One region of the Colwellia sp. MEBiC06753 genome, then DNA from elsewhere that is predicted to be linked to it. Evidence: predicted binding sites of a transcription regulator. Region 1 holds the regulator's gene; the other holds the start of a gene.

Region 1 (5,237 bases):
CACTGCTATTACCCCAAGCGTTACGCTCATAAGTAATCACCGCGGCGATTTCAGTTTTGGTTAATTGACTACCAAACGCTTGCATCGCCGGATTCTTTTTACTGCCATTAACCACAATATCGATATGCGCACTAACGTCACCCTTGACTATTGGGCTTCCCACTAACGATGGGAATGCTGGTGGTATCCCAGCACCAGTAGGCTGGTGACATGCGACGCAGGCTTTGGCGTAAACCGCCTCACCTTTGGCCATCATTTCTTCTAAGCTGTAAGTTTTAGTTAAATCTTCAGTAAGTGCTTGCGCTTGTTGCTCGACAGTTTCAACCACTTCGACGGTGACTTCTTCAACGGTTTCAACAAAGGCCGCTGCAGCCGTTGACACGGTTTGCGGTGCAGAACTTGCTGCTGAAGCACCACCAACCACAGCATTAACATCACTTGCTTGTACCACTTGTCCAGTATTATTACCCCAAGCATTACGCTCATAGGTCACAACTGCAGAAATTTCCCTAAGCGACAGCTGTTTACCAAACGGCGGCATGGCATTTTTACCATTGACCACAATCCCAATATGCTCAGCAACTTTATCGCTGTTAGTAGCAATAACACTGCCTTTGAGAGCGGGAAATGCTGGTGGTAAACCTAAACCTGTAGGTTGGTGACATGCTGCGCAATAGGCGTTGTAGGTTGTTTCACCCAATTGCATTTGTTCTTCCATCGAGGCCGCAGCGTTTAGTGAAGCGGCTTCTGCCGCCTTAGCGTCAGCAATTAGCTGCTTTTGTTCATCTAACCATGCGGCATAATCTGCTTCGGTTTTCACTTCAACTACTACTGGCATAAAGCCGTGGTCTTTACCACAAAGCTCTGCACATTGGCCGCGATAAATACCTGGTTCGTCCACTATCGTCCAAGCTTCATTAATAAAGCCTGGGTTAGCATCTTGTTTAACCGCAAAAGCAGGTACCCACCAAGAGTGAATGACGTCATCAGAAGTAATTAAAAAGCGCACTTTCTTATTAATTGGAATCACTAACGGTTTATCCACTTCAAGCAGGTAATGTTCACCTTTAGCAGCACTTTCACCCGACAAATTATGATATTGCTCGCGAGGAGTTGCCAGCACTGAATAATATTCAATGCCCTGATCGAAATATTTATAGTGCCATTTCCACTGTGAACCAGTGACTTGAATAGTAATATCGGAGTTGTCGTTGTTTTCCATCTCAATCAGGGTGCTTGTTGCGGGCACCGCCATGGCGATTAAGATCACGATAGGAATTGCTGTCCACAAAATTTCCACTTTAGTACTTTCATGGAAAGTTGCAGGTTTGACTCCTTTTGATTTTCGATGAAACGCCATCGACCAAAACATTGCGCCAAAAACAATAACGCCAATAGCAGCACATATGTAAAAAATTAACATATGCAGGTCATAGACCTCGTTACTAATTTTAGTAACACCTCGCGTTAGATTTAGCTCCATCTCCGCCCAAGCTGAACTGGAAAGCAAGGTTCCCAAAAACAGCCAACCTAGGTTACGTCTCTTCACTCGACATCTCCTCTACCCTGTTGAATAACAAAGACAGTAAAAGCGTTAATGAGTTGCCTCACTAACGTTACATATACTTGTTAATTGCTTGCTGATGCTTTGATGTTTAGCGCATACGCATCAGTTATTATTATTTTTTTATTTTTGTACACTTACCACCCTAGAATTACTCAAAATTTAATCAAGGTCTAGTGCTTTATTTTTAAATATTTAAAATTTTTCTTTAAATTTCAGTAGAGTAGGAACTCTAAAGTTCACAGGTAGAAATGAATGATTTTTAAACAAAACGCCTGCAGTATCTGGCATTCGATGTTTTATTAGTTGATACGTTTTTTAAAGTTTGCCAATAAAAAAGCCAGTCAAAATGACTGGCTTAATTTTTCAAGATAATTATTTAATTAACGAATTAGTTACATCCAATCAGCATTTCTGATCACACCAACTGCAATTCCTTCAACATTAAAATGCTGATTGCTAAGGTCGACTTTAATTGGAGAAAAAGCTTCATTTTCTGCGTGTAAATAGACGATATTACCTTCTCGCTTAAAGCGCTTAACAGTTACCTCATCTTCAACCCGTGCAACAATAACCTGACCATTATGAACATCGGTTGTTTGATGAACGGCAAGCAAATCACCATCGAGAATACCAATATCTTTCATACTCTCACCATTTACGCGCAATAAATAATCTGCCGCAGGGTGAAATAAATTTCCATCTATTTGGTAACGATCTTCGACATGCTCTTGAGCGAGAATAGGCTCGCCTGCGGCAACGCGGCCAATAAGCGGTAAGCCTGACTCTTCAATAAATTCTTCTGCTAGGCGTATGCCTCTTGATGTGCCAGGTAACATCTCAATGTAACCTTTTTTAGCCAGTGCTTTTAAATGCTCTTCCGCGGCATTCGCTGACTTAAAGCCAAAAAACTCTGCAATTTCAGCGCGGGTTGGTGGCATACCCGTTTCAGCAATTTTTTCTTTAATGAGATCAAATATTTGAGATTGTCGTGTCGTTAACGGCTTCATAGTGCCCCTGATATCCATACAGTATTACTGTGAGTATATACAGACTGTATGTATATGCAAGACTTGTTTACCCTGAAAAATTTTGTGTAAAGTGATGAGTGTTATTTTCGGTCACCGCATTCGCCAATATTTCATTGCCATTTTCTAACATAAATTGCTGAAATGCCTTAGCTAAAAGGCTTTGCTGCTTTGATGCGTTTTGCACTAAACGCCATTGGCTGCTAACCGGAAAGTGCTCCACTTCTAAAACTTTTAACCCCGGGGTAAAACCAAAATCTAAGGTGTAACGACTTAACACAGATATTCCTAACCCCGCAGCTACCGCCTGCTTTATTGCTTCACTGCTAGCGATAGTCATTTTTTCTCTTAGCTTGAATCCATGTTGTTCGAATAAAGCAACTGCCGCTTCTCTAGTACCAGAGCCAGGTTCTCGCAGAATAAACGGGTAATGACTTAACCGCGCTAAACTAATTTTAGGTTGAAGTGCTAACTCGTGACGCTCTGGCACCACCACCACTAATTCATTCGATAAAAAAGGCGTTTCTATGACTTCGATATCCGGCGGTATTTGGCTAAATAAATAAAAATCATCGCTATGCGCACGCAGTCGTGAGTAAACCATTTCACGGTTACCAATTTCCAGTTTTACATCCACTAACGGGTAGCGTTTATGAAATGCCGCTAATAACAATGGTAAGAAGTACTGAGCGGTAGTCACAACTGACAGGGTTAACGTACCTGTAACTACCCCCTGCAAGTTATCGATATCAGTTTTTAAATTATCTAGTGATTGGAAAATCTGATTGGCACTGCGCAATATCGCATGACCGGCATCAGTCAGTTCAACCTTTCGACCCTGCATTTGATACACCGGCATACCAATGAGTTCACTTAAGTTTTTCAGCTGAATAGACACAGATGGCTGTGAAATATATAGATTTTCCGCTACCAAAGATAAACTTTGATAGCGTGCTAACGCCTGAATCAATTGCAACTGTCTTATTGTAGGGTGCCTAATCGCCATCTATAGAATTTTATCTATGATAAAAATAAGAAATATATATTAGATTCTATTTATTTTAATTTCTAATATAAATTTTAGATTAATTATTATCCGCTAATGAGCGACTGACTATGTTAGAAACTATTTCACAGAACATTCGAGCCTTAGGTGCAATTCTGGGGCAAACCATTGCCAATGAAAACGACCAACAGTGGCTAGATAACGTTGAGCGCGTACGTCTACTGGCTAAAGATGGCGTCGCCAACGATAGCTATGCGGTTGACGAACTTAAATCGATTTTTCAATCATGCGATGAACAAAAATTGATGATTTATGCGCGCGCTTTTAGTCAATTTCTTAATTTAGCCAATGTTGCCGAGCAACAACATACCGCTAGTGAGCAAGGCTTAGCCGAGCTTGACTTACCGCACCCGCTAGCTTCATTAAAAGAACAACTTGGCGATATCGATGGAAGTGCGTTTTTAGATGCCATCAATAAATTACATATCGAGTTAGTACTTACTGCCCATCCAACCGAAGTAAACAGAAGAACCTTTATTCACAAGTATCATGAAATTGCTGAGCAACTAGCAGAGTCTGGCGCCGAAGGTAATGAACGTATTGAAGAGTTGATCGAACAAGCATGGAGTACCAATGAAATTAGGCAACAGCGCCCGACACCGCTTGATGAATCACGCTGGGGTTTAAATGCCATCAGTAATAGTTTATGGCAAGCAGTACCGACCTTTATTCGCGAATTAGACGAGCTCTGCCAAGAACTAAGCGGGAAACCACTCCCACTTGACGCTAAACCTATCACCATGGCCAGTTGGATGGCTGGCGATCGCGACGGCAACCCATTTGTGACAGCAAAACTGAGTAAGCAAGCAATTTTGCAAGCTAGGCTAATGGCTGCAGAGTTGTACTTGGAAGACTTTAACCAGCTTTATTTAGAACTATCAATGACTAAAGCCAGTGATGAACTCAGTCAAGCCGACAAAAATAACATTGGTCCTTATCGCTATATCCTCAAACAAACCATTAGCAAGCTAGAGCAGAGTATTGATTTACTGAAAGAGGGCAAAACCAAAGGAGCTATTGCCGAACCTGAAGAGTTACTAACGCCACTACGTTTATGCCGAGAAAGTCTATTGTCAGTAGGCTTAAATCGCAGTGCAAATTCATTATTACTTGATGTGATTCGCAAGGTGCATTGTTTTGGCATTTCATTAGTTAAGCTTGATGTACGCCAGCATAGTGAGTTTCATGATCAGGCAATCAGTGAAATCGTCAGCGCACTGAATTTAGGTGATTATCTTGCGTGGAATGAACAACAACGCTGTGAGTTTTTGCAGCAAGAAATTAATAATCCTAGACCGCTGTTACCCGATCATCACTGGAGTGAACAAACGCAAGAAGTGCTGGATACCTTTGCCTTTATCGCCAGCCAGCCTAAAGAAGTACTCGGTATTTATGTGATTTCTATGGCAAGTCATCAAAGTGATGTCCTGGCAGTGAATTTATTAATGAAAGCAACGGGTGTGACTTGGGATATGCCAATTGCTCCGCTATTTGAAACACTGGATGACTTAAACAATGCCGCAGACGTTATTGATAAATTATTATCAGATCAAGATTACGCTAAACGAACATTGGGCAA
Region 2 (5,237 bases), on a different contig from region 1:
CCGGTATCTACAGACGGCTTCGGTAAATTTTCCATCGTGCCATCGGCATGACGGTTAAACTGCATAAATACTAAGTTCCAGATTTCAATAAAACGATCGCCATCTTCTTCTGGAGAACCCGGAGGACCACCCCAAATATGCTCACCGTGATCATAAAAAATTTCAGAACAAGGACCACAAGGACCGGTATCACCCATTGACCAGAAGTTATCTGAATCGTATTTTTTGCCGCCTTTCTTATCGCCAATGCGAATAATTTTTTCAGCCGGTACGCCTACTTGCTTATTCCAAATATCAAACGCTTCATCATCGGTTTCATAAATAGTAACCAGTAATTTTTCTTCAGGCAGTTTTAATACTGTTGTTAGAAACTCCCAAGCAAATTTCACCGCATCTTCTTTAAAGTAATCACCAAAACTAAAATTACCTAGCATTTCAAAGAAGGTGTGGTGACGAGCGGTATAACCGACATTTTCCAAATCGTTATGCTTACCACCTGCACGCACACAACGCTGAGATGACGTAGCTCGGGTATAACTACGCGACTCTGCACCTAAGAACACATCTTTAAATGGCACCATACCAGCATTGGTAAATAATAAGGTGGCATCGTTACCTGGCACTAATGAAGCGCTCTGCACGATCTGATGTTGTTTTGAGGCGAAGAAATTTAAAAACGATTTTCTTATCTCGGCACTGCTTAAAGTCATGGTAATTCCAACGTTATTCTATTAAACGGCATTCAATACGGCTAAACATTCGTCGATTGAAAACCCTCGGTATTGTAAAAATCTCAGTCGTTTGGCTTTATCTTTTTGATCTTGAATTTCACTGTCACCGAAGCGTTTTTGGTAGGCAAGTTCAGCTTGTAAATGCCAGTCAACATTAAGCTCGTTTAGCGCGATAGTATAAATATCGCTATCAACACCTTTTTGCTTAAGCTCTTGGCGAATAGCTTGCCAGCCGTAACCGCGTGACACTTTATTACGAATAACACTTTCGGCAAATCGACTGTTTGATAGATAGTCATTATCTATCAAAAACTCGATTACCGGTTCGATATCGCTTTGGTCAAACAGCTTTGATTGAAGCTTCTGACTTAGCTCTTTTATCGAATGTTCGCGCCGAGACAACAGGTCAATAGCACGGTGTAATACGTCTTTATTCAAGTAAAATTTAACCAGACAAATAATAGTCGGTATTCTAACTATAAACCGTGGTTAATGTGTAGTGATTTGTCGGAATTTTCTGGAGGAAAATAAGGAAAGTTAACGCTATCAGAGCTATTTAATCATTGAGATAGCGTTAACCTAATATTTATAGGGTACTAGGAGTTATTTTAAATCTTTAATTAAGGTTTTTAGCCATTTTTCTTCATTGATAAAACTCCATGAAAGGTGTTTGTATTTTTCATGAATACCTTGCGCTAAAATCTCTTGCTCAGACTTACCCGCTTTTAGCTGCTGCTCGACCAGGGCAATACTTTCCTCAATCATGGTGGCAAATGCCTGATAGCCTTTTTTATCTGAAAGCTTACCGTGACCTGGAATAATAACAACGTCATCAGGATAACGATTAATTAATTGTTTAACGTTTGCTAGGTATGCTCTAACGTTACCACCACCATTTAAATCGACATAAGGAAAACCGATTTCAAAAAATAAGTCGCCAGTGTGTAATACATTTGCGTTTTTGAAATAGACCACTGTATCACTATCCGTGTGACCAGAAGGTAAATGGGTTAACTGCACTTCTTCATTTTCAAGGTAAATCGTCACGCCTTGCTCGTAGGTTACTACGGGTAAAGCCGCTACGTCTGCATCTGATTTTTCCGCTAAACGTTTACGAACATTACTATGAGCAAAGATTGGTGCCTGATGGGAAAAGTAGCTATTACTGCCGGTATGATCGCCATGATAATGGGTGTTAATCACGTATTTTAACTCTTGATCAACAAGCGACTTCATCGCCTGTTCGATCTGCTCAGCAAGCGGAGCAAACTTATTATCAATTAGCATCAGGCCTTTTTCTGTTGCTAGTACGCCAATATTGCCACCATCGCCAGATAACATATAAACTTGTTTAGCTACTGGTGTTACCGTTATCGCTGATTTTTCAGTGCTGGTTGCCAGAGCAAACTTGCTGATGATCAACGAAGTTATTATTAATATTATTTTTTTCATCGTTATATTTTCCCTAATTGATGCACAACTACAAACATTACGACTGTAGGGAAGAAAAGATCATTTGTACAGCCAAACGCCCTATCTTGCCTAGCTTTTTAAAACTGCCAGCCAAGTTGCAGGTCATTTACAGCATCACTTTCCAACCCGATATGAACGCCTAGCAAGCGAACCGCTTTACCATTACCGCGCCCTACTGCTTCAATAAGCAATTGCTCCACCAAAGCTTGGTTAATATCACTGCAGGCACATTCTTTGGCAGTTTGCTGAAAGTCTAAAAATTTTACTTTTACTCCCAGTTTATTCATTGTTCGAGCGTCTAGATATTTAGCTGCCCGACGTTTCAATTCAGGTAGTAGCTTTTCGGTAATGATTTGATTCATTTCTTCCAGGTTGCTGATATCTTCGGCAAAAGTTCTTTCAACACCAAAAGATTTTCGCGTACGTGAAACCTGCACTTCACGCTGATCAATACCGTGACTTCGCTGCCAAAGCACCACGCCATATTTACCAAAGCGATTAATTAATTCGCTTTGCTCGGCACCTCGAATATCACCGCAGGTATTAAAACCTAGGTTTGCCAGTTTTTCAGAGGTAACTTTACCAACACCTGGAATTTTTTTAAGTGGTAAAGTACGGACAAATTCATCAACTTCATTAGGCGCAATAGTACATTGACCATTAGGTTTATTAAGATCTGATGCCACCTTGGCAATAAATTTAACCGGGGCAATACCGGCCGATGCAGTAAGCTGTAATTCGCGGTAAATAGTATCGCGAATATCTTGAGCAATTAAGGTGGCACTGCCATTAAACAAGGTGCAATCAGTAACATCTAGGTAGGCTTCATCTAGTGATAGTGGTTCGATAAGATTGGTGTAACGCAAAAATATTTCACGAATTTGCTCAGAAATTTGTTTATAGACATCCATTCGGCCGTTGATAATTAACAGATCAGGACATAACTGTTTGGCTTTAACTGCAGGCATAGCTGAGCGCACACCAAATGCTCGAGCAGCATAGTTACAGGTACATAACACGCTACGAGGACCATCCCAGCCAACGGCAATCGGTTTATCTTTTAGTGTTGGATTATCGCGCATTTCAACTGCAGCATAATAACAATCCATATCAATATGGATAATTTTTTTCATCTAGCTAAGCACAAAAGCTGTATATAAACACAGTATCATTATTTTATTGATAAAATGCAAGTTAATGAGAAGCTAGCCGATAAACTGCGATTAAATAGGTAAACTTATCAGCTAGTTTTTAAAATGAAGCTAGCTGATCACATTTGGCTAAACGTTGCTGTAAATCACTCACCACATATTCCTGAAAATTGGCAAAGTGCTTGTTATCAAAACCAGCCTTATATTGCGCTATATCAATCAGCTCTAATCCAACATCAATAGTTTTAAAAACCTTGGGCAATTTATCGCCTGGCGCTTGAATATGATGCAAACCACCACTGTATACTACCAGCATTTGGCCACTGTTAATCCTTTGTAGAATTTCAGCCACACCAGGCTTAATAGTCATTGGCTTGCCATGCTTATCTAGGCCATTACGCCTTTTCATGCGCCCTTCGGGCAAAATAGCGGTGAGATTATCGTGGTCAATTTGATCAAGAAAATACTGCCAAGACGCATCTTTTTTGCGGGTTATTGGTACACAGCCAGGAATAAGAGTTTTTAATAATTTACCCGCAAATGGCCGTTTTAATGTGCTCTCTGCCGCAGGAATAATTAATTTATTGGCGATAGTTTTTACCAAAGAATTTGGCGCTACGCCCAATAAAATAGGTTCAAACAAACTGGTGTGATTAAGTAATACAATCAACTTTACCTGCTGCCAATCATTTACGGATAAATCTACCGAGGTATGAACATTAAACCGGTAGAAACTTTTTGCGACATACTTAATCTTTAATAAAAATAAGTATTGGATAAAGCGTTTCATTAATTATTATTCTCACTTAAACCAATTGAAATAAGTATTTAATTCAACTGGTATTACAACTTTCCCCCATCATAACACCAGTAAAAAAAAAGAGCCTAGCGGCTCTTTTAAATATTTTTCACATCAATTTTTTGCTGTTCAAGTGCTTGTTTACGCTCGCGTTCTTGGCGTTTTTCACACGGTTTCTCACAGTTACAGGCTTTTTCTATTCCTAAACTACCTAAACCACCACAGCTACCAGCAAGCGATTTCTGCTGAAAAATATAACCCACTGCCATACCTAATACGATCAGCAGAAAAAAGCCTAATGTTACTAAAAATAATGCCATTGAAGTTCCCAGCAAAAATAACTCAAACAGAAAATAACTAAGGTGGCCAATACACAGCCAACAATGTTATTTTAAATATTGCATGAATTTTACCGTATTAATCTCCTCAAAACCATGATCAGTTTTCACTACCATAAAAACAGCTAAGTCATGGTTATTGGCAAATTCAAGCCCTTGCTCTGGTCCCATCACCATAATCGAAGTTGATAAACCATCTGCGGTCATTGACGATGGGTGAATAACAGTGACCGACACTAATCGATGATCAATAGGCAAGCCAGTTTTAGGATTGATGATATGCGAGTAACGCTTTCCATCAACTTCTATATAATTACGATAATCGCCCGATGTCGCTACAGCGTTATCTTTCGGCACAACAATATGCTGTACCGAGCGCTCATTTGAAACGGGCTTTTCAATGGCAATATGCCAAAGTGTACCGTCAGCTTTAAACCCTTTTAATCGCATTTCGCCGCCTATTTCCACCAAATAGTTATTGATCCCTTTGGCTTCTAGTAAATCGGCGACAACATCAACGCCCCAACCCTTAGCTATAGTAGATAAATCTAAATAAACATCTGCTTGAGTTTTACTTAAGCCTTGGTCAGTTAGGACAATTTTATTTAAACCAATACGCGCTCTAGCCGCACTTTGTTCTTCGGTTGATGGAATACGTTCAGGCTGTAAGTCTGGGCCAAAGCCCCATAAATTAACTAGTGGGCCAACAGTTACATCTAGCAAGCCATTGGTGATTTTTCCTAAG

The links. Region 1 encodes LexA, which represses DNA repair genes until DNA is damaged. Its sites were predicted from a motif close to TACTGTATNNNNATACAGTA; they were not measured.
Region 2: the regulator LexA is predicted to act here: its motif matches at 3,353-3,372, upstream of dinB (DNA polymerase IV).

Annotation. Positions count from the first base shown of each region.
Region 1 is NZ_JBQMTM010000008.1:129,747-134,983, reverse strand. It holds gene coxB (cytochrome c oxidase subunit II) at 1-1,483, opposite strand, end outside; gene lexA (transcriptional repressor LexA) at 1,960-2,574, opposite strand; gene ACOB82_RS08570 (LysR substrate-binding domain-containing protein) at 2,642-3,598, opposite strand; gene ppc (phosphoenolpyruvate carboxylase) at 3,709-5,237, shown strand, end outside.
Region 2 is NZ_JBQMTM010000002.1:250,253-255,489, reverse strand. It holds gene alaS (alanine--tRNA ligase) at 1-710, opposite strand, end outside; gene ACOB82_RS02990 (regulatory protein RecX) at 732-1,169, opposite strand; gene ACOB82_RS02985 (MBL fold metallo-hydrolase) at 1,335-2,183, opposite strand; gene dinB (DNA polymerase IV) at 2,282-3,337, opposite strand; gene ACOB82_RS02975 (1-acyl-sn-glycerol-3-phosphate acyltransferase) at 3,456-4,145, opposite strand; gene nqrM ((Na+)-NQR maturation NqrM) at 4,253-4,474, opposite strand; gene ACOB82_RS02965 (FAD:protein FMN transferase) at 4,541-5,237, opposite strand, start outside.